Regions from separate parts of the Streptomyces sp. W1SF4 genome, predicted to be linked through region 1. Evidence: riboswitches for the same ligand, from Rfam matches in the RefSeq annotation. Region 1 holds a riboswitch; each other region holds the start of a gene.

Region 1 (7,455 bases):
CTGACCACCGGCCGGATGGGCCTGCACGCCTTCGCGCACCTCACCGGCACCTGGTTCCTGGTGCGTTCGGTGGACCCTCCCGCCGCGCCGATGCCGCCGCGGCTGGAAGTGCTGCTGGCGCGGGGCCCGTTCGGGCTGGAGGAGGAGCGGGAGCTGCTGGCCCGGCACCGGATCGACGTGCTGGTCACCAAGGACAGCGGCGGCGACGCCACCTCCCCCAAGCTCACCGCCGCCCGCGAGGCCGGGATCCCGGTCCTGGTCGTACGCCGGCCCCCGGTCCCGGAGCACGTGCCACGGGCCGCCTCGGTGGAGGCGGCCCTGGACTGGCTCCGCCGGAACTGACGCCGGCCGCGGCCCGGACGGTCCGCCCGCCCGGGCGACGGCCGGCGCCCCGTCAGCCCAGCCCCAGCCCCAGCCCCAGCCCCAACGCCGGTCCCAGCCCCAGCCCCCGGCTCACGGGTAGCGGCGCGGCGTCCACGTCACGTGCGAGCCGTCGGGCCGCCGCGTGACCTGGGTCTGCGAGGAACCGATCAGCAGGATCGTCCGCATGTCCACCTCGGACGGCTCCAGTTCGGCCAGCGTCAGCACGCGCACCGACTGCTCCGGGCCGCCCACGTCCCGTGCCACGACCACCGGGGTCTGCGGCGCGCGCAGCTCCAGCAGCAGCTCCCGCGCCTTGGCGACCTGCCAGGTCCGGCTGCGCGAGCCCGGGTTGTACAGGGCGAGCACCAGGTCGGCGGCGGCGGCCGCGCGCAGCCGCTCCGCGATGACCTCCCACGGCTTGAGCCGGTCGGAGAGCGAGAGGGTGGCGTAGTCGTGGCCCAGCGGGGCCCCGGCCGCGGCGGCCGCCGCGTTGGCGGCGGTGACGCCCGGCAGCACCCGTACGGGGACGTCCTCGTACGGGGCCTGCCCGGCGACCTCCAGGACGGCGGTGGCCATGGCGAACACCCCGGGGTCGCCGCCGGAGACGACGGCCACCCGCTTGCCGCGCCGGGCGAGGTCGAGGGCGAACTCGGCCCGCTCGGACTCCACCTTGTTGTCGGAGCCGTGCCGCACCTGGCCCGGCTTGACCGGCACCCGGTCCAGGTAGGTGGTGTAGCCGACGAGGACCTCCGCGTCGGCCAGCGCCCGCCTGGTCTCGGGGGTCAGCCACAGCGGCCCGGCGGGGCCGGTGCCGACGACCGCGACCTCGCCGGGTCCGGAGGGGACGCTGCCCGGGTTGCCGATGCGGCTGGGCACGACGGCGACGGCGAAGTAGGGGACGCTGTCCGGGTCGGTGTCCGCGAGGACCCCGGTCCGCTCGCCCTCCATCGTGGCGCGCTCGACGTAGCGGGCCTCGGCGAGGCGGCCGCTGCCCTCCATGGCGCGCCGGACGGCGGGGAAGGTACGGCCGAGCTTCATCACGACCGCCGAGTCGGTGGCGGCGAGGCGCGCGGTGAGCTCCTCCTCGGGCAGGGTGCCGGGCAGGATCGTCAGCACCTCCTCGCCCTCCACGAGCGGGGTGCCCAGGCGGGCGGCGGCGGCGCTGACGGAGGTGACGCCGGGGATGACCTCGGCCTCGTACCGGTCCGCGAGCCGCTTGTGCATGTGCATGTACGAGCCGTAGAAGAGCGGGTCGCCCTCCGCGAGCACGGCGACGGTGCGGCCGGCGTCGAGGTGCGCGGCCAGGCGGGCGGCGGAGGCCTCGTAGAACTCCTCCATCGCGCCCTGGTAGCCGCCGGGGTGGTCGGTGGTCTCGGTGGTGACCGGGTAGACCAGCGGTTCCTCGACGTGGTCGGAGCGCAGGTGCTTCGCGGCGATCGAGCGGGCGATGGAGCGGCCGTGGCGGGCACTGTGGTAGGCGACGACGTCCGCCTCGGCGATCACCTCGACGGCCCGCAGGGTCATCAGGGAGGGGTCGCCGGGGCCGAGCCCGACGCCGTACAGCTTGCCCTTGGTGTCCTGACGGTCGCTCATTCTTCCTCGCTCGCGATGGCGTTGACGGCAGCGGCCGCGATGGCGCTGCCGCCGCGCCGGCCCCGCACGATGAGGTGGTCGAGGCCCGAGGGGTGGGCGGCGAGGGCGTCCTTGGACTCGGCGGCGCCGATGAAGCCGACGGGCACGCCGATGACGGCGGCGGGGCGCGGGGCGCCCTCCTCGATCATCTCCAGCAGCCGGAACAGGGCGGTGGGCGCGTTGCCGACGGCGATCACGGAGTTCTCCAGCAGGCCCCGGTCGCGCCAGATCTCGAGGGCGGCGGCGCTGCGCGTGGTGCCCGTCTTCGCGGCGAGGGCGGGCACGGCCGGGTCGGAGAGGGTGCAGATCACCTCGTTGCCGGCGGGCAGCCGCTTGCGGGTGACGCCGCTGGCGACCATCTGCACGTCGCACAGGACCGGCGCGCCGGCGTGCAGGGCCGCGCGGGCCCGCAGGACGACGTCGGGGGTGTAGCCGAGGTCCTGGGGGAGGTCGGTCATGCCACAGGCGTGAATCATGCGCACCGCGACCTGGGCGACCGATGCGGGCAGCCCGGAGAGGTCCGCCTCGGCGCGGATCGTGGCAAAGGACTGGCGGTAGATCGCGGCGCCGTCCTTCTCGTACTCGAACACGGTGTACTCGCTCATTTCTTCACTGCGGTGCGGGTGGTGTGGTGGTGGTGCGTGCGGCCGTGAGGGCGGCCGCGAGGTCTGCGAACGGGGTGGGCCGGCCGTCGAGTTCGTACCCGTCGGGGGTGGCGACCAGGTCCACCCAGGCGGTGCCGCGCGGGTGCCCGCACCGGCGGGCGCACCCGGACCAGTGCACGGGCAGCGCGGCCGCGGAGTGGTCTTGTCCTACGACGGCACGCGCGTCGGCGCGCACGTCCGCGAGGGACTTGGCGCACCCGGGCCTGCCCGTACAGGCGGTGACGGACTGCCAGGGCCCGCCGGGCCCGGTCACCAGGCCGGCCGCCTCCAGCGCGGCGCGGCCGCCGGCGGGGCCGCGGGCGCCCGCGCCGGGCAGGACGACACTGCGCCACGGGGTGACGCGCAGCCCGTCGCCGGCGGCGTCGGCGACCTCGGCCAGCACCCGCCACTGGGCGGAGCCGAGCCGGCCGAGCGGGGGCAGCACGCACAGCGCGTCGCCGTGCACGCCGGGCCGGGGCGGTTCCGCGTGCGGCCAGGCCACCTCGGGCAGCCGGTCGGCGGCGATCCCCGCGGCGGCCAGCCGCAGGGCGAACTCCCCGTCATCCAGGGCGTGTCCGTCGGGCAGCTCGGCGACCCGCCAGGGCCGGGTCCCGGCCGCGTCGGCGGCGTCGAGGAAGTACTCGGCGGCCAGCAGCGCCGCCCTGGGCGCGTCGACCGCGGCCACCTCGACGGCCCCGGCCGCGGCTCCGAGCCGCACCAGCACCCGGTCGCCGCCGCGGCCGCGGCCGTCGCCGTCGCCGTCGCCGTCGCCGAGCACGGTCACGTCGGGGTCGAGGGCGGCGACGTCCCCGCGCCCGTCGTCAAGGGCGAACAGGAACCGCCCGGACAGGCCCGTCGCCCGGGCGCCGGCGCACAGCAGGCGGTCCAGCTCCCGGACCCCCCGCACGACGCGGGGCCCGCCCAGCGGGGAGGCGACGACGTTGCGCACCCGCTCGTGGGCGGGCGCGGGCAGCAGCCCGGCGCCGTCGAGGAGCTCCGCGAGGCCGGCGCCGCAGCCGTCGGCGAGGCCGCGCAGCTGGACGTTGCCGCGCGAGGTGAGTTCCAGGTGCCCGTCCCCGAACCGGTCGGCGGCGAGCCCGAGCACGGACGCCTGCGCGGTGGTGAGCAGCCCGCCGGGGATCCGGACGCGCGCCAGGTACCCGTCGTCGGCGGCGTGCAGCCGCAGCGCGCCGGGACAGGCGTCGCCGCGCTCGCGTATGGCGGGTTTGTCCCGCGACGCGGCGGAGGGGGGCTGGGGCATGGCCGCGAGCATACCCACGATTCCCCACCCCCGACCTGTGGCCGTCGCCACCCCGACCAGCACCTCCGCCCCACCACCCCCGGACCACCGGACCACGGCCCCGAGCCCCCCGCCCCCGACCCCCGGCACAGCCCCGAGGCGAGCCCGCGGCGCACCCGCGCGGGCCCCAGCCCCGAGGCGAGCCCGGGCCCCAGCCCCGAAGGGCCCCCGGGGCGCGGCCCCGGGGAACGGGCGAAGGGCCGGGCGGGGAGGAGCCCGCGCGGCGGGGCCCGCCCTCGGCTCCCGGCGCACCCGCCCCACGCGGGCCGTGCGGCACCGCCCCGCCCACCCCCACTCCCGGCCAGGGGAAAGGCCGCCTAAGATGACCTTCCGACGGGCCGTTCGGCCCGTCACCGCCGAGGACGGCGACATGGGAGGAAGCCCGGTGCGATTCCGGCGCGGTCCCGCCACTGTGAACCCCGCGGAGCGATCGGCCGGGTGAGTCAGGAACTCCCGCCGTCCTCACTGCCCGGGGCGCGGAAACCCCGAGGAAGGCCTGCCGCCGCATGATCCTGCTGCTGTCGACGTCCGACACCGATCTGCTCAGCGCCCGCGCCGCGAACGTCGCCGGCGGCCCCGTGCCGTACCGGTTCGCGAACCCCTCCCGCCTCCCCCTGGACGACCTGCCCGGTCTGCTCGACGGGGTCGGGCTGGTCGTCGTACGCCTCCTCGGCGGCCTGCGCGCCTGGCAGGAGGGCCTGGACGTGCTCCTCGCCGCCGGCCAGACCCGCCCGGTGGTCGTGCTGACCGGCGAACAGGCCCCCGACGCGCAGCTGATGGAGGCCTCCACGGTTCCGATCGGCATCGCCGCCGAGGCGCACCGCTACCTCGCGCACGGCGGCCCGGCCAACCTCGAACAGCTGGCGCGTTTCCTCTCCGACACCGTGCTGCTCACCGGCCACGGCTTCGAGCCCGCCGCCGCCTCCCCCACCTGGGGCGCCCTGGAGCGCCCGGCCACGGAGGCGACCGGCCCGCAGGTCGCGGTGCTGTACTACCGCGCGCACCAGATGAGCGGCAACACCGCCTTCGTGCACGCCCTCTGCGACGCCGTCGAGGCCAAGGGCGGGCGGCCGCTCCCCCTGTACGTCTCCTCGCTGCGCACCCCCGAGCCGGAGCTCCTCCAGGCCCTGTCCGGTGCCGACGCGATCGTTACCACGGTCCTCGCGGCCGGCGGCACCCGCCCCGCGACGGCCTCCGCCGGCGGGGACGACGAGTCCTGGGACGCGGGCGCGCTCGCCTCCCTGAACGTGCCGATCCTGCAGGCCCTGTGCCTGACGGGTTCGCGCGGCGACTGGGAGGAGAGCGACGAGGGCCTGTCGCCGCTCGACGCCGCCACCCAGGTCGCGGTCCCCGAGTTCGACGGCCGTCTGATCACCGTCCCGTTCTCCTTCAAGGAGATCGACGAGGACGGCCTGCCCGCGTACGTGGCCGACGCCGAGCGGGCCGCGCGCGTGGCCGGCATCGCGGTGCGCCACGCCCGCCTGCGGCACGTCGACCGCCGCGACAAGAAGATCGCCCTGGTCCTGTCCGCGTATCCGACGAAGCACTCCCGCATCGGCAACGCCGTCGGCCTGGACACCCCGGCCAGCGCCGTGGAGCTGCTGCGCACCCTCATCTCGCACGGCTACGACTTCGGCCCCGCGGCCGAGATCCCCGGTCTGGTCTCCGGCGACGGCGACGAGCTGATCCGCGCGCTGATCGAGGCCGGCGGCCACGACCAGGACTGGCTGACCGAGGAGCAGCTGGCCCGCAACCCGGTCCGCATCCCCGCCGCGGACTACCGGCGCTGGTTCGCCGAACTCCCCTCGGACCTGCGCGAGAGCGTCGAGGAGCACTGGGGCGAGGCGCCCGGCAACATGTTCGTGGACCGCTCCTCGAACCCGGACGGCGACATCGTCCTCGCGGCCCTGCGCCGCGGGAACCTGCTGATCCTGATCCAGCCGCCGCGCGGCTTCGGCGAGAACCCGATCGCGATCTACCACGACCCGGACCTGCCGCCCTCGCACCACTACCTGGCCGCGTACCGCTGGATCCAGGCGGCGTCCGAGGACGGCGGCTTCGGCGCCGACGCGATGATCCACCTGGGCAAGCACGGCAACCTCGAATGGCTCCCCGGCAAGAACGCGGGCCTGTCCGCCTCCTGCGCGCCCGACGCCGCACTCGGCGACCTGCCCCTGGTGTACCCCTTCCTGGTCAACGACCCGGGCGAGGGCACGCAGGCCAAGCGCCGCGTGCACGCCACCCTCGTCGACCACCTGGTGCCGCCGATGGCCCGCGCGGAGTCGTACGGCGACATCGCGCGCCTGGAGCAGCACCTGGACGAGTACGCCCAGATCAGCTCCATGGACCCGTCGAAGCTCCCGGCGATCCGCGCGCAGATCTGGACGCTGATCCAGGCGGCGAAGCTGGACCACGACCTGGGTCTGGAGGAGCGCCCGGACGACGACGGCTTCGACGACTTCCTGCTGCACGTCGACGGCTGGCTGTGCGAGGTCAAGGACGCCCAGATCCGTGACGGCCTGCACGTCCTGGGCGGCGCCCCGACCGGTGAGGCGCGGGTCAACCTGGTCCTCTCCATCCTGCGGGCCCGTCAGATCTGGGGCGGCACCTCCGCCCTGCCCGGCCTGCGCGAGGCCCTCGGCCTCGACGAGTCGGCGGCGACGCGCACCGCGGCGGACACCGTCGAGGAGACGGCGCGCGCGCTGGTGCAGGCGATGGAGGACGCGGGCTGGGACCCGGAGGCGGTGCCCTCGGTCGCCGCGGACCACCCGCGGGCCGTCGCGGACATCCTCAGCTTCGCGGCGAACGAGGTCGTCCCGCGCCTGGCGGGCACGACGGACGAGATCGCCCACGTCGTGCGGGCCCTGGACGGCGGCTTCGTCCCGGCCGGCCCGTCGGGCTCCCCGCTGCGCGGCCTGGTCAACGTCCTGCCGACGGGCCGCAACTTCTACTCGGTCGACCCGAAGGCCGTGCCCTCGCGGCTGGCGTGGGAGACGGGCCAGGCCCTGGCGGACTCGCTCCTGACCCGCTACCGCGCCGACCACGACGGCGAGTGGCCGGCCTCCGTCGGGCTCTCCCTGTGGGGCACGAGCGCGATGCGCACGGCCGGCGACGACGTCGCCGAGGCCCTGGCGCTGCTCGGCGTCCGCCCGGTCTGGGACGAGGCCTCGCGCCGCGTCACCGGCATCGAGGCGGTCCCGGCGGACGAACTCGGCCGTCCCCGCATCGACGTGACGCTGCGCATCTCGGGCTTCTTCCGTGACGCGTTCCCGCACGTCATCGGTCTCCTGGACGACGCGGTCCGGCTGGCGGCCTCGCTGGAGGAGCCCGCGGAGGCGAACTTCGTCCGGGCCCACGCCCAGGCCGACCTGGCCGCCCACGGCGACGAGCGCAGGGCCACCACCCGCATCTTCGGCTCCCGCCCCGGCACCTACGGCGCGGGCATCCTCCAGCTGATCGACTCCCGTGACTGGCGTACGGACGCCGACCTGGCGGAGGTCTACACCGTCTGGGGCG
Region 2 (7,455 bases), 750 kb from region 1:
CTCCATGGACCGCGAGCTGGCCTTCCGCGATCCGCACACCATGGACCGGGTGAAGACCGTCCCCGTCACCTGCGCCGGCGTCAACCACGCCGACTTCTCCGCGGACGGCCGCTACTTCATCGTCAGCTGCGAGTTCTCCGGCGAACTGCTCAAGGTCGACACCGAGAAGATGGAGGTGATCGGCCAGCAGAAGCTTCCCTTCGAGGGCGCCATGCCGCAGGACGTCAAGATCTCCCCCGACGGGAAGACCTTCTACGTCGCGGACATGATGGCGCACGGCATGTGGGTGCTCAGCGGGGAGAAGTTCGACGTCCCCAAGCTGCTGCCCACCGGCAAGGGCTGCCACGGCCTCTACGTCAGCCGCGACTCCAGGGAGATGTACGTCTCCAACCGCGGCGAGGGCAGCGTCTCCGTCTTCGACTTCAAGGAGAACCGCCTCACCAAGAAGTGGCAGCTGCCCGACGGCGGCAGCCCCGACATGGGCGGGGTCTCGGCCGATGGCAAGGTGCTGTGGCTCTCAGGCCGCTACAACTCCGAGGTCTACGCGATCGACACCGTCACCGGCAAGCAGCTGGCCCGCATCCCGGTCGGCGGCGGCCCCCACGGCCTCGCCGTGTACCCGCAGCCCGGCCGCTACTCCCTCGGCCACACCGGCATCTTCCGGTAGCCGGCGCGACGGTGCCCCGGGGAACGGGACCCGCAGGAGCCCCCCGCGCCCCGGGCCGCTACCCTGAGCCGGTCAACAAGCACCAAGAAGGGGTGGACCCAGTGGCTGACATCGAGAGCGCACGGGCGACGTTCGACAAGTTCGACGTGAACGGTGACGGCTTCGTCACGGCCGACGAGTACAGCGCGGCCATGAAGGCGATGGGTGACCACTACGTCACCGCCGCGGTCGCGGACTCCGTGATCGCCGCCAAGGACACCGACGGCGACAAGCTGATGAGCTTCGACGAGTTCTGGGCGTCCCTGAACAAGTAGGCGCGGCGCGTCCGCCTCCGCCCCGCCCGCCGGGGCGGGGGCGCGTCAGGCACCGCCCGCCGGCGCCGCCGCCGGTCCCTCCGGCCCGGACAGGGCCTCCACCTCCGCCAGGGCCTCTTCCAGCCAGCTCAGCCAGAAACCCTCCAGGGCGATGCCCCCGCGCAGCACGAGCCGGCGCAGCCGGTCCGCGTCCGCGTCCCGCCCCGCCGGGAAGTCCTTCGCCTCGATGGCCTCGTACGTGGCCAACTGCGCCCGGTGCAGCTCCAGATGGCGCCGCAGCTCCGGCCCCAGCCCCTGCGGCCCGACCACCGCCGCCGCGCGGATCCGCAGCAGCAGCGCGTCCCTGACCGGCTTCGGGTCCTGGCTCTCGTCCACCCACCGCGTCAGCTCCGCGCGGCCGTCGGGCAGCACCTCGTACTCCTTCTTCTGCCCGCGCACGGGCACCTCGCTGGGCAGCGCCCGGATCAGCCCCGCCTCCTCCAGCCGCCCCAGCTCCCGGTAGATCTGCTGGTGCGTCGAGGACCAGAAGTAGCCGATCGACTTGTCGAACCGCCGGGTCAGCTCCAGCCCCGACGAGGGCTTCTCCATCAGCGCGGTGAGAATGGCATGCGGCAGCGACATGCGGCCATCCTAGGAGCCCAGCACCGCGAGCTCCTGCGGGGTCCGCGGCCCGGGCGCCCCGTCCGCCAGCATCCCCTTCGCCCGCAGGAACGCGGCGACCACCGGCGCCCAGGCCGACCGCAGCCCCGCCGACGCGAGCAGCTCCGGGTCCGAGAGCAGCTCGGCCGCCGGGCCCGTGCGGATCCCCGACGGGGTCAGCACGGCCGCGTCGTCCGCCCAGCGCACCGCGAGGTCCACGTCGTGGGTGGCCATGACCACCGTGGTGCCGGCCGCGCGCAGCCCCGCGAGGACGTCCAGGAGGCGCTCCTGCCCGTCCGGGTCGAGCCCGGCCGTGGGCTCGTCCAGGATCAGCACCCGCGGGGCCATGGCCACCGCGCCCGCGATGGCCGCGCGCTTGCGCTGCCCGTACGACAGCAGGTGCGTCGGGCGGTCCCGCAGCGCGGTGATGTCCAGCGCGGCCAGCGCGCCGTCCACCCGCTCGCGGACCTCCGCCGCCGGCAGCCCCAGGTTCATCGGGCCGAAGGACACGTCCTGCTCCACGGAGGCCGCGAAGAGCTGGTCGTCCGGGTCCTGCACCACCAGCTGCACCGAGGCGCGCAGCCGGACCAGGCCCTTGCGGTCGTACGCCACCTCGGCGCCGCCGAGCCGCAGCGTCCCCGAGCCGGGCCGCAGGCCTCCGCTCAGCAGCCGCATCAGCGTGGTCTTGCCGCTGCCGTTGCGGCCGAGCAGCACCAGCGCACGGCCCTCGGCGATGGCGAAGTCCACCCCCGACAGCACGGCCGGGCCGTCCTCGTACGCGTATCCCGCGCCGACCAGCTCCACCAACGGGGTCACAGCCACAGCTCCTTCAGTACGAGGGTCCCCGCGACCAGGGCGGTCAGCAGGGCGGCGGACCCCGTCAGGAACCGCCACGACAGCGCCGCTTCGGGCACCAGCACCCGCAGCGCGCCGTCGTAACCGCGTCCCGCCAGCCCCTCCTGGAGCCGGGCCGCGCGGTCGAAGGCCCGGACGAACGAGGTCGCCGCGAGCCCGGCCAGCGAGCGCCACACCGCCGCCCGGCCTGCCTGCCCCAGCCGGGCCGCCTGGGCGCGCCGGACCCGGGCCGTCGAGTCCAGCAGCAGGAAACCGATCCGGTACATCACCAGGGCCACGTCCACCACGGGCGCCGGCACCCCGGCCCGCACCAGCCGCGGCAGCACGTCCGAGACCGGCGTCGTGAAGGCGAACAGCAGCACCCCGAGGGAGGCCGCCGAGGTGCGCAGCAGCAGTTCCGCCGCGTGCCGGGGCCCGTCCGGGGCCGGGGCGAGGAACCCGTCCGGGCCGCCCACCGACACCAGCAGCGGCAGCGCCCCGGTCACGCAGAAGCCCAGCGGGACCCGGAAGGCCCGCCACAGCTGCCGCCCGGCCACGCCGGCCGGCCCGAGCAGCACGGCCAGGGTCGCGGCGGCCACCAGCGGGCCGCCCGGCCAGGGCGGCAGGCACACCGCGGTGACCGTGAGCCCGAGCCCCAGCAGGGCCTTCTCCAGGGGGTGGCGGCCCCGCCAGCGGCTGGAGTGCGCCGCCACGTCGATCGGCAGCACCGCCTACGACTCCCGGGCCGGGCCGGTCCGCCCGGCCTCCGGTGCCCCGGCGGCTTCCGGTGCCCCGGCCGCGGCCCGCGCGAGGGCCTGCGCCGCGCCCTGGCGGCGGCCCTTGCGTACGCCGAAGTAGTAGGCGAGCACGCCCGCCCCGAGCGCCGCCTGGAGGGCGAAGAGCGCCGACTCGACCTCGCCCGACGGGGGCTCGTACAGCGGGGCGAACCAGGGCTCGTAGTCCGGCTTCAGCTCGGTGATGGCCGCCTCCGCCTGTGCGTCGGCGCCGGTGAACGGCTCCTCCTTGCCGTCGCCGAGCCCCAGCGCGAGCGGGATCACGGCCAGCGCCGCGACCAGGAGCAGCAGCAGGGTGTTGATCTTCGCGTTCCTGCTCATCAGAGGGCCGCCTCCGGCTTCGCCTGCTTGCCGCCGGTCAGCTTCGCGACCCCGAGCCGGACCAGGTCCGACGTGCTGGACTGCATCAGCAGCCGCATCACGAGGACCGTCAGCAGTCCCTCGCTGACGGCGAGCGGGATCTGGGTGAGGGCGAAGATGCCCGCGAACTTCTCCAGTGAGCCCAGGAAGCCGCTCGCCGGGTCGGGGAAGGCCAGCGCCAGCTGGACGGAGGTGACGCAGTAGGTGACCAGGTCGGCGAAGAACGCGCCGAAGAAGACGGTCACCATCAGCGGCGCGCCGGCCTTCCGCAGCAGCCGGTAGACCCCGTAGCCGGCCCAGGGCCCGGCGATGGCCATCGAGAAGACGTTGGCGCCCAGCGTGGTGAGTCCGCCGTGGGCCAGCAGCAGCGCCTGGAAGAGCAGCGTGATGGTGCCGAGCACCGCCATGATCGGCGGCCGGAAGAGGATGGCCCCGAGCCCCGTCCCCGTCGGGTGCGAACAACTGCCCGTCACGGAGGGGATCTTCAGGGCGGACAGGACGAACGTGAACGCACCGGACGCCCCGAGCAGCAGCGTGCTCTCCGGGTTCGCCTTCACCTCGCGGGTCAGCGCGCGGACCCCGTGGACGACGAAGGGGGCGGACGCGGCGCCCCAGGCGGCCGCGTGCAAAGGGGGCAGGAACCCCTCGGCTATATGCATGGGTTGGGAGACCTCTCCAGCACCTCGTGGATGGACGACGCGCCCCGGCCGGTCTCCTGGCTCACGGGTACTGATGCCCTGGCTCCGCCTTCCCGGGGCCGTGCGGTGTCCCGCGCGGGCCCAGTGGCTTCCCGCAGGGGAGTGGAGCCGGACTTCCCGATCACAGTGGCGAGGGCCGCACCGGTCTTGCACCGGTTTCCCGAACACCAAGGCCAGATGACCCTAGTCGCCCGCACGGACCGTCACAACCCGGACCGATCCGGCGGCCGGCCGCCCGCTCCCGGCACACCCGTACGGGCCAGGCCCGCTGGCCGGCCCACCGGACGCCCGGCACGGTGGAGGGCATGGCCGCCGACGACAGCCCCCGGTACGAGGACCTCTCCGCCGTCTACGTCAACTGCACCCTCAAACGCTCTCCCGAGACCAGCAACACCGAGGGCCTGATCGCGCGGAGCCGGGCCGTCATGGAATCGGCGGGCGCCCGTACCTCGCTGATCCGCGCCGTCGACCACGACATCGCCACCGGCGTCTGGCCGGACATGACCGACCACGGCTGGGAGAGCGACCAGTGGCCGGTCCTGTACAGCCAGATCATGGACGCCGACATCCTGGTGCTGTGCGGCCCCATCTGGCTCGGCGACAACAGCTCCGTCATGAAGCAGGTCATCGAGCGTCTCTACGCCTGCTCCTCCCTGCTGAACGGGGCGGGGCAGTACGCCTACTACGGGCGGGTCGGCGGAGCGCTGATCACGGGGAACGAGGACGGCGTCAAGCACTGCGCCATGAACATCCTCTACAGCCTCCAGCACCTCGGCTACGCGATCCCGCCCCAGGCCGACGCGGGCTGGATCGGCGAGGCCGGCCCCGGCCCCTCCTACCTGGACCCGGGCTCGGGCGGCCCGGAGAACGACTTCACCAACCGGAACACCACGTTCATGTCGTGGAACCTGATGCACCTGGCGGCGCTCCTCAAGCGCGCCGGGGGCATGCCGGCCCACGGCAACCAGCGGTCCCTGTGGGACGCCGGCTGCCGTTTCGACTTCCCCAACCCCGAACACCGCTAGCCGGGCGGCTCCGGGGCCCCGAGCGGGTCAGCAGGTGTTGGGGTGCGGGAAGTCCAGCACGAGCCGCTCGGGCGAGTGCAGGACGGAGGTGTTCCAGGTCGGCTTGGTGTCGAAGGCGGCGCCGAAGGTCACGTACCCCTCGTAGTCGCCGGTCATGGCCATGCCCTTGAGCTTGCTGAGGTAGATCTTCTGGAGCCTGGGCCCCTGGTAGACGTTCTGCCCCGCGTCGTCGTGCCCGGCGGCCGGGTGCAGGCGGATCTCCAGGAAGTACTTCCCGGCCAGCGGGACGGGCTTGCCCGAGCCGTCGTAGACGAGCTCGGACACGGGAGTGACGGTGACCGGGGGCACGTAGCCCTGGAGGTCGATCACGAACCGGTCGTACGTGCAGTGCCCGCCCCAGCGGGCATTGACGACGAGCGGCGTCTGGGTGCGGGTGGTCGTGGTGGCTGCGGAGGCCGGCGACGCGGAGAGCGCGAGCCCGGCGGTGAGCAGGGCACCCGTGGCGAGGGCCACGATCCGGCGGCGGTGCGGGTGACGCATGATGTCTCCCCGGTTCCGTGAGACGGGGACTTGCCTGTCATCTCATAAGACAGCGCCGGGCCGCGACCGGTTCCCGCGGGCGTGCGCCCGCCGCGTCAGAACGTCAGCAGCGCGCTCAGCTGGGCGTCCAGGTCGTAGTGGCGCCGCTCCTGCCCGCGCGGCACCAGCTCCGTCATCCGCCGGCACAGCTCGCGCACGTCCTTGGCGCGGGCGGAGACCACGCAGCTCTGCTCGCCGTTGCTGAAGCCGAGCAGGACGCGCGGCTCCGAGCCGCTCCAGCGGGGCCACACCTGTATGTCGCCCTCGCCGGTGGCGGTGTTCTGCCCGTCGAGCAGCAGCTCCCGCGAGAACACCCAGCGGGCGAGGTGCGTCCCGGCGCCCCGGAAGTCCACGGCCACCTCGTACGGGCGGTCCGTGCGGTAGGTGAACCGGCCGGTCAGGGGCACGGACAGGGGGGCGGCTTCCAGCCGCAGCGGCAGGAGTCTGTGTTCGGTGGTGGTGGCCATCGGCGGCTGCCTCTCGTCGCGCGTGGGTCCTTCCCGCGCCCCTCCCGGCACGCTATCCCCGGCCCGGGGGAGCGGCGCGGGGCCGAAGGTCCCGAGCCACCGGGCCGCAGGGCCTCTTTTCGGCCACCGCGCCCGCGGAGCACGGGCGTGCGAAGGGCCCGCCCTCCCGGAGGGAGGACGGGCCCGGTGATCATGCGCGCACGTCGCTGATCAGCACTCGATGACGTTGACCGCGAGGCCGCCGCGCGCCGTCTCCTTGTACTTGATCTTCATGTCGGCGCCGGTCTCCTTCATGGTCTTGATGACCTTGTCGAGGGAGACCTTGTGGCTGCCGTCCCCGCGCATCGCCATCTTCGCGGCGGTGACGGCCTTGACGGCGGCCATGCCGTTGCGCTCGATGCAGGGGATCTGGACCAGGCCGCCCACCGGGTCGCAGGTCAGGCCGAGGTTGTGCTCCATGCCGATCTCGGCGGCGTTCTCGACCTGCTCGGGGGTGCCGCCCAGCACCTCGGCGAGGGCACCGGCCGCCATCGAGCAGGCCGAGCCGACCTCGCCCTGGCAGCCGACCTCGGCGCCGGAGATCGAGGCGTTCTCCTTGAAGAGCATGCCGATCGCCCCGGCGGCCAGCAGGAAGCGGACCACGCCGTCCTCGTCCGCGCCGGGCACGAAGTTCACGTAGTAGTGCAGGACGGCCGGCAGGACGCCCGCGGCGCCGTTCGTGGGCGCGGTGACGACGCGGCCGCCCGCGGCGTTCTCCTCGTTGACGGCCATCGCGTAGATCGTCGTCCACTCGCTGCGGTGCATCATCGGGTCGCCCTCGGTGCGCAGCTGGCGCGCCGTGGACGCGGCGCGGCGCTTGACGCGCAGGCCGCCCGGGAGGATGCCCTCGCGGGACATGCCGCGCGAGACGCAGGACTGCATGACGCGCCAGATCTCCAGCAGGCCCTCGCGGATCTCCTCCTCGGTGCGCCAGGCCTTCTCGTTCTCCAGCATCAGGGAGGAGATCGACAGGCCCGTCTCGTTCGCCAGGCGCAGCATCTCGTCACCGGAGCGGAAGGGGTACTTCAGCACGGTGTCG
Region 3 (7,455 bases), 810 kb from region 1:
GCTGCCAGCCGCTGAGGTTGGAGTGCCCGATGTAGCGGACCTTGCCCTCGGCGACGAGTTCGGTGAGGGCGGCGAGGGTTTCGGCGACGGGCGTCCCCGGGTCGGGGCTGTGCAGCTGGTAGAGGTCGATGTGGTCGGTGTCCAGGCGGCGCAGGGACTCCTCGACGGCGCGGCGGATGTAGGCGCGGCCGCCGCGGGATCCGGCGGCGGGGCCGTATCCCATGTCGACGCCGTCGTAACCGAACTTGGTGGCGAGGACGACCTGGTCGCGGCGGCCCTTGAGGGCCTGGCCGAGGTGGCTCTCGGAGCCGCCGCGGCCGCCGTAGATGTCGGCGGTGTCGAGGAGGGTGATCCCGGAGTCGAGGGCGGCGTCGACGACGGCGGCGGTGGCCCGGGCGTCGAGGCGTCCGCCGAAGTTGTTGCAGCCGAGGCCGACGGCGGAGACCTTCAGCCCTGAGGTGCCCAGGGGGACGTAGCGCATGCGGGTTCTTCCTCCGTGCTCGTGCGGTGGGCCACGTCGCAGTCTAGGGAGACCGGTCGGCCGGGCCGGCCCGCGGGGCGTGAACAGTGTGTGTCGGCCGCGGCCGGGACGGCGCGCACACGGCGCGAAAGGGGTGGACCGCACCGGGACGGTCTGTTTAGGATCAAGTTGACGGCATCGCGTGTCGGTCACCGACCGGGTGAGGCATGGAGGTGCCGTGACTGCCTTTCGGAGGCATTCACCCATGTCGGTCCAGCTGAACCACACGATCGTCCACTCCCTCGACAACAAGGCGTCCGCCGCTTTCCTCGCGGACGTCCTCGGTCTCGAAGTCGGCCCTGAGTGGGGCCCGTTCGTCCCCGTGTCCACCGCCAACGGCGTGACCCTGGACTTCGCGACCATCCCGGCCGAGTCCATCACGCCGCAGCACTACGCGTTCCTGATCTCGGAGGAGGAGTTCGACTCCGCCTTCGCGAAGATCCGGGCGTCGGGGGTCGAGTACTTCGCCGACCCGCACGGCCGGCACCCGGGCGAGATCAACCACAACGACGGGGGCCGCGGGGTGTACTTCATGGACCCCGCCGGGCACGCGATGGAGATCATCACCCGTCCGTACGGCGGCTAGTACGGCCTTCCGGCCCGGCCCGCACGGGCCTGGCCGGATCCCCGGACGGCCGGGCCGGCTCCTTTCGGGGCCGGCCCGGATCCGTTCACGGCCGTGTCACGGCAGGTAGACGATGCTGGGGGCGCCCGTGGTCGGGTGGACCCCGACGCGGGTGCGGACCCCGTACACCTCCGCCAGCAGGGCCTCGTCCAGTACGTCGCCCGGCGGACCCGCGGCGACGACGCGGCCCGCCGACAGGACGTACAGCCGGTCGCAGAAGGAGGCCGCGAGGTTCAGGTCGTGCAGGACGAGCAGGGCGGTCGCGGGCAGGCCGCGGACCAGGCCGAGCACCTCCAACTGGTAGCGGATGTCCAGGTGGTTCGTCGGCTCGTCGAGGGCCAGCAGGCCCGGTTCCTGGACGAGGGCGCGGGCGACGAGGGCGCGTTGGCGCTCGCCGCCGGAGAGCTCCTCGAAGCGCCGCTCCGCGTAGCCGGCCGCGCCGACCGTCTCCAGTGCCCCGGCCACCTGCCGCCGGTCCCTCGGGCCGTCCTGCTCCCAGAAGCGCTTGTGCGGGCTGCGGCCCATGGCGACGACCTCGCGGACGGTCAGCCCGAAGGTGCCGGTGGCGTCCTGCGGGACCACCGCCACGCGCCGGGCCCGTTCCCTGGCGCCGAGCGCGCCGGCGTCGGCCCCGTCGAGGAGCACCCGGCCGGCGGTGGGCCGCAGCGTGCCGTAGACGCAGCGCAGCAGGGTGGTCTTGCCGCTGCCGTTCGGCCCCACCACGCCGACCGTCTCGCCGGGGCGGGCGGTGAGGTCGACGCCGTGCAGCAGGGTGTGCCCGTCCACTTCGTAACGCAGGGCCTCGACGGTGAGTTCCGCCGGTCCGCGCGTCATCCCGCCACCCCCTCGGTGCGGCTGGTGCGGCGCAGCATCCACAGGAAGAACGGCCCGCCCACCAGCGCGGTGACCACCCCGACCGGGATCTCCTCGGGGGCCGCGGCAGTACGGGCGACCAGGTCGGCCAGGACCAGGAAGACGGCCCCGGCGAGCGCGGCCACGGGCAGCAGCGCGCGGTGGCCGGCGCCGACGGCCATCCGGGCGGCGTGCGGGACCATCAGGCCGACGAAGCCGATGGCCCCGCTGTAGGCGACGAGCACCCCGACCACGAGGGAGGCGAGCACGAACACGGCCGCCCGGAAGCGGCCGGTGTCCAGGCCGAGGGTGCGCGCGCCCTCCTCCCCCGCGAGCAGCAGGTCCAGCGGCCGGGCCAGGGCGGTGAGCAGGACGGTGCCGGCGAGCAGCGCGGCGGCCGGCAGGGCGAGTTCGTCCCAGCGGGCCCCGCCGAGGCCGCCCAGGGTCCAGAACAGGGCGGTGCGCAGCTGGTCGGGTTTGGCGGACAGGACGAGGACCAGGCTGGTCAGCGCGGAGAGGACGTACTGCACGGCGACCCCGGCCAGGATCAGCCGGCCGGTGGTCATGGTGCCGCCGCGGCGGGCCAGGGCGTAGACGGCGACGAGCGCGGCCAGGGACCCGGCGAAAGCGGCGGCCGGCAGGCCGAGTCCGCCCGCCGCCGCGGCGCCCGCGCCGGACACGATGACCAGCACCGCGCCCGCCGAGGCCCCGGAGGAGGCTCCGAGCAGGAAGGGGTCGGCGAGCGGGTTGCGCACGAGGGCCTGGAGCACGGTGCCGGTCACGGCCAGTCCGGCCCCGACGACGGCTCCGAGCAGGACGCGCGGCATCCGCACGTCCCACACGATGGAGGCGAAGGCCCCGCGCGCGCCGGGGCCGCCGAGGACGATGTCGAGGACCTGGCCGGGCGGTATCCGTACGGGTCCCAGGGCCAGCCCGGCCACCATCGAGACGGCGAGCGCGGCGGCGAGCAGCACCAGCGACAGCCCGCGCCTCACGGGGCGTCGGGGTGCAGCTGGCGGCCGAGGGACTCGACGGCGTCGGCGACGCGCACGCCGAGCACGGCGGAGGAGAGCGGCAGCACCACGAACCGCCGGTTCTTGACGGCGGGAACCTCGGCCAGCGCCGGGTCGTTCACCAGGCGCTGCTTCTTGGCCTCGACGGTGGTGCCGCCGTAGTCGTAGATGAGGACGACCTCGGGCGCGCGCTCGATGACCTTCTCCCACGGCACGTCGCCGAAGGTGTCCTTGAGGTCGGCGAACGCGTTCGTGCCTCCGGCGAGGGAGACGATCTCGTTGCCGATGCCGTTGCCCCCCGAGGTGAAGGCGGAGGCCTCGCCGGAGTCGTAGACGAAGACGGACGGCCGGGGCCGGTCCTTCACCCGTGCGGTGACGGCGTCGACGCGCCGCTGCTCCTCCCGGACGAGTTCCTCGCCCCGCTCGGGCACGCCGAAGGTCCGGGCGACCTCGGTGATCTCGGTCTTGAGCTGTTCGAGCCCGACCGGGCCCTGGGTGCAGTACTCCACGCTCAGCCGTGACCCGATGCCGGCCTTCGCCAGCGCGTCCCGGTCCCGGCCCTGCCCCTTGTCGAAGGCGCTGGCGTAACCGCCGTACACGAAGTCGGGGTTGGCGCCGAGGAGCACTTCCTTCGAGGGGTACTCCTTCGCCAGCACCTTGATCCGGTCGTAGGCGGGCCGGTAGGCGGGCAGCACGGAGTCGTCGAGATAGGCGGTCCCGGCCATCCGGTCCTGCAGCCCGAGGGCCAGCATGAGTTCGGTGGCGTGCTGGTTCATGGTGACGGCGCGCTCGGGCGGCGCCTGGTAGGTGCTGCTGACACCGCAGTTGGTGACGGTGTACGGGAACCCGGGCGCGGCCTGCGCCCCGCCCCCGGACCGCTCGGGCCCGGCGGGCCCGCCGCAGGCGGCGAGCGGCACGACGAGGGCGAAGGGCAGGAAGGAGCGCACGGCGGCGCGGACACGCGACATGGTGAGGCCTCTCCGGGGGATCCTCGTCCCCGGTCGAAGTGAAGAGGCGGTGCGTCAGTGTCTGACTCCCGGCCCCCACGCACGCGCACGCGGCGACCGGTCACAGTGGCGGGACCGCACCGGATTCACACCGGTTTCCTGTCCTGCACCGCCGGGACAACCCGGCCAAGTCTGCCAGACGCGGCCTTTGCACCCGGAAGGGGTGGTGGCGGACTCAGGAGAGCGGCCGTCCCCCGTCGCGGAGGAGTTGGTTGTCGGAGAGGTTGTCCGCCCTCTCCCGCAGCAGAGCCCGGCGTTCCGCGGACAGGTGCCAGACGACCTCCGCCTTCCTCATTTCCGGGAGCTGCTTCAGCTCCCTGTAGCCGGCCTCGACGTCGTAGGTTTCGAGGGTGCGGGCCACGCCGTGGGCCCACCGGGAGTCCCAGACGGCGGCGGCTTGATGGCGTGGAAGGGACTCCAGCAGACGGTCGGCGTCGATCGTCGACACGACGAGCGCGGCCGCCAGATGACGGTGGACGTGATGGGCCCTGCCGCTCAGCTCATCCGCCAGCAGCATCCCGGAAACGCGTTCCACGAGGGGGCCCTCCTGGTAGCGCTGGAGGAGGTCGGCCAACCGCCGGTCGTCCGTGTACCGGAGGAGACCCGCCCGGGTGTCGGGCGAGAACGCCTCGTAGATGCCGAAGCCGATGTCGGAACCGGTGACCAGCTCGACCAGCCGCTGCGGCCGCAGCGCGCTCAGCACGTCGGCGACCTGTGGCAGGCCGACGCCCTGGGCCGTACACAGGAGGCGCAGCTCCTCCGGCGGTTCCCACAGGGCGACGACGGCAGTCGTGAGGAACTCGAGGGGCATGTGGTCGAGGAGCGCGAGCCGGGCGCTCGGATTGCCGATCAGGAGCCAGGTGACGAACTCCCGGTCGGCCACTGCCCGCAGGACACGTGCGGCCGTCTCGGGCGGCATTCCGCCGGATGACAGCAGCGTGGTCATGACGTCGGTGGGGAGACGTGTGGCGAAACACTCCAGGACGTCGGGCTGGAAGGTGAAGTTCCCTCCTTCGCCGAGTTCTCCGATCAGTCGGAGCGTCTGTTCCAGCGTCAGCCTGGAAAGAAGACCTGTACACCACGCTTGCGGGGCCGCCAGCGCGAGGCGCCTGGCGCTCACCGCGTCCATGGCAAGGAGCCGTTCGACGGCGAGCAGCTCGTCGATGGACACCAGGACGTCCACTGCGGCTGACGACTCCAGGAGCGCCATCCGCGCCGCCGCCGGCCCGGTTTCCATGGCCGCGATGACCGAGGCGCGCTCCTCCGGGGACATCTCGACGAGCATCTCGGCCGCCTTGGAGACCGGCAGAGTAGCCAGCTTCCGGGCTGTCACCTCGACGGGGTCCCGTCCGATGAACATGTTTCCCTGGGCGACCTGGTAGACGCGGCTGTTGTCGGCCGCCTCGATGTTGACGCTGATGCTGCGCGATTCTTCCGTGTTCATGATCCTGAGATGTGCATTTCGCCTTGGCCGAGTTGGTACACGCGCGCTTCGCCGGACGCCTTTGCGACCTGGCGGACGTCGCCGCTCCAGGTCTTGTGCGTCGAGGCCCCGTCCTCGTTCAAGGAGGCGACGATATTGCGCAGCTCCTCGGCCACCGCTTCCCTCGCCGCTCCCGCCCGGGACTCCAGCAGGTCCTCAAGGCGTGCCTGCCAGCTCCCTTCCTGCAGGATGCGGACCCGGGCGGACTGTTCGGGCAGGGCGTCGGCGATCAGCTGCGCCGTCCGTTCGAGCCGCTGCAGTTCAGCGGCGGCCCGCTGGGCGTCGCCGTCGCCCATCAGGGTCGCCAAGCGGTGCCGGAGGCTCGCCCAGGCATCGGTCCCGGCAGCCTGGACCACTGCGGTACTGCACGACGCGGCCACCGCCGCCAGCGCCTCTGTCAGCATGCTTCCTCCCCGACGATCGCGTGGACCACGCAATGTACCGATCGGCGGCGCTGCGGGTGCCTCGATCCGTGGAAGTGAACTCTGTCGACGGACGAACGGGCCTCGGGTGGACCTCCGGCTGGGCGAGCGCCCGCGGTTCAGCCGTCGGACAGGCCGTCCGTCCACGGCTTTGGCTCGAGGGTGAACACGTGGCCCGGCCCGACTTCCCAGGAGCGGGGCGGGCGTTGGCCTCGGAGGTAGTTGAGCGGTGTTCTGAGGAGGCCTCGTCCCTCCATCACCCGGCGTGCCTGGTCCATGAGGCCGAGCGGAACGGCGGCCGCGTCGGTGTCCTTGAACTCGTGCAGGAGGACGATGCCGGCCCGATGGAGGTAGTCGATGGCCCTGGCGTACTTGCGCGTGTCGTAGTAATGCCGGCCGATCCTGCCGCAGACGGCGGCATGGGCACGCAGGTTCCCCGATTGCTCCAGGAGATCGGCGGCCCTCTGCAGCATCCGGAGGGCCTCGCGCCGTCGGCGGGCCGTTCCGTCGATCAGGCACTCGCCGGCCCCCCGGAGCGCCGCGCCCTGGAGGCCGGGGTTCTCTGCGTCTTCGGCCAGCTGCAACGCGCGGTTGTAGTAGGGCAGGGCCTCTTGCGGTGGTCCCGCGAAGCGCAGGAGTTCACCGAGGGAGTTCAGCACTTCTGCCTCGCCGTCCAGGTCCCCGCGCTGCCGGTACACCTTGATCGATTCCGTGTAGGCGTGCCGAGCGGCATCGAGCTCGTCGGCAGCGGCCAGCGTGTCGCCGGCGTTCTTCAGACACATGGCTTCGAGGCGGGTGTCTCCGAGCGCGAGGAACTCTGCGGCCACCTCCCGGTAGATGACGTAGGCCTGCTCGAACTCACCTCGTTCGTAGTGGATGCTGGCGATGTTGCCGAGGGTTTTGGCGCGGCCCGGCCGGTCGTCCAGTGCGGCGAAGATGTCGTGGGCCTGCGTGTACTGTCCCAGCGCCTCATGGTGCCCGCCCAGTTTCCGAAGCCAGCCGCCTCGGACGTTCAACAGCTCCGCCTCGGTCGTGCGGTCGCCCGCACGCCTGGCCGCGCCCACTCCCGCCTTGGCGCAGGTCGCCAGCTCGTCGAAGCGGTGATGGTGCAGCAGGAGCTGGCACACCGGGAGGGCGAGTTCCGCGGCGTGCCGGTCGAGGCCGGCCGACACGGCCATGTCCACGCCCGGGACGAGGTTGGGGCATTCGGCCTCGAACCTCTCCCGGGATGCCTTGCGTCCCGCACGCAGGTGGAGGGCGGAGCCCTCGCCGTTCGTTTCTTCGACGGCGATCCGGGCGATCCGCGCGTACTCGTCGAGCAGCCGCCGCTGCGCCGCCTCCCGGACGGCCTGCGGGAGCCGTCGGGCCAGGGCTGTGGCCTCGCGGCGGGCGTGGGGGTGCAGTCGCCAGCGGTCGCAGCCGACCCGCTCCTCCGCCACGAGGTGCGCCCGGGCGAGAGCGGCGAGCCGGGAGCGGATGTCGTCCCGGTCCGGACCGGCGAGGTGGGCCGCCTGTCGCGACGTGATGTTCGGA

The links. A riboswitch is a leader RNA that binds a small molecule or an ion and turns the genes downstream of it on or off. The one in region 1 is predicted to bind cobalamin.
Region 2: another riboswitch for cobalamin. It lies ahead of D1J60_RS24745 (energy-coupling factor ABC transporter permease); the one in region 1 lies ahead of cobN (cobaltochelatase subunit CobN).
Region 3: another riboswitch for cobalamin. It lies ahead of D1J60_RS31755 (ABC transporter substrate-binding protein); the one in region 1 lies ahead of cobN (cobaltochelatase subunit CobN).

What each region holds. Positions count from the first base shown of each region.
Region 1 is NZ_CP034350.1:6,026,942-6,034,396, reverse strand. Features, by position in the region: gene D1J60_RS28165 (cobalt-precorrin-6A reductase) at 1-342, shown strand, start outside; gene D1J60_RS28160 (precorrin-2 C(20)-methyltransferase) at 454-1,956, opposite strand; gene D1J60_RS28155 (precorrin-8X methylmutase) at 1,953-2,600, opposite strand; gene D1J60_RS28150 (cobalamin biosynthesis protein CobG) at 2,605-3,900, opposite strand; cobalamin riboswitch at 4,256-4,413, shown strand; gene cobN (cobaltochelatase subunit CobN) at 4,446-7,455, shown strand, end outside.
Region 2 is NZ_CP034350.1:5,273,421-5,280,875, forward strand. Features, by position in the region: gene D1J60_RS24715 (YncE family protein) at 1-667, shown strand, start outside; gene D1J60_RS24720 (EF-hand domain-containing protein) at 769-981, shown strand; gene D1J60_RS24725 (PadR family transcriptional regulator) at 1,027-1,602, opposite strand; gene D1J60_RS24730 (ATP-binding cassette domain-containing protein) at 1,612-2,442, opposite strand; gene cbiQ (cobalt ECF transporter T component CbiQ) at 2,433-3,182, opposite strand; gene D1J60_RS24740 (energy-coupling factor ABC transporter substrate-binding protein) at 3,186-3,569, opposite strand; gene D1J60_RS24745 (energy-coupling factor ABC transporter permease) at 3,569-4,267, opposite strand; cobalamin riboswitch at 4,296-4,493, opposite strand; gene D1J60_RS24750 (flavodoxin family protein) at 4,612-5,331, shown strand; gene D1J60_RS24755 (hypothetical protein) at 5,359-5,871, opposite strand; gene D1J60_RS24760 (SsgA family sporulation/cell division regulator) at 5,967-6,377, opposite strand; gene D1J60_RS24765 (L-serine ammonia-lyase) at 6,588-7,455, opposite strand, start outside.
Region 3 is NZ_CP034350.1:6,838,258-6,845,712, reverse strand. Features, by position in the region: gene D1J60_RS31775 (aldo/keto reductase) at 1-481, opposite strand, end outside; gene D1J60_RS31770 (VOC family protein) at 726-1,106, shown strand; gene D1J60_RS31765 (ABC transporter ATP-binding protein) at 1,203-1,979, opposite strand; gene D1J60_RS31760 (iron ABC transporter permease) at 1,976-2,941, opposite strand; gene D1J60_RS31755 (ABC transporter substrate-binding protein) at 2,989-3,978, opposite strand; cobalamin riboswitch at 4,014-4,157, opposite strand; gene D1J60_RS31750 (hypothetical protein) at 4,193-5,461, opposite strand; gene D1J60_RS31745 (hypothetical protein) at 5,458-5,904, opposite strand; gene D1J60_RS31740 (tetratricopeptide repeat protein) at 6,042-7,455, opposite strand, start outside.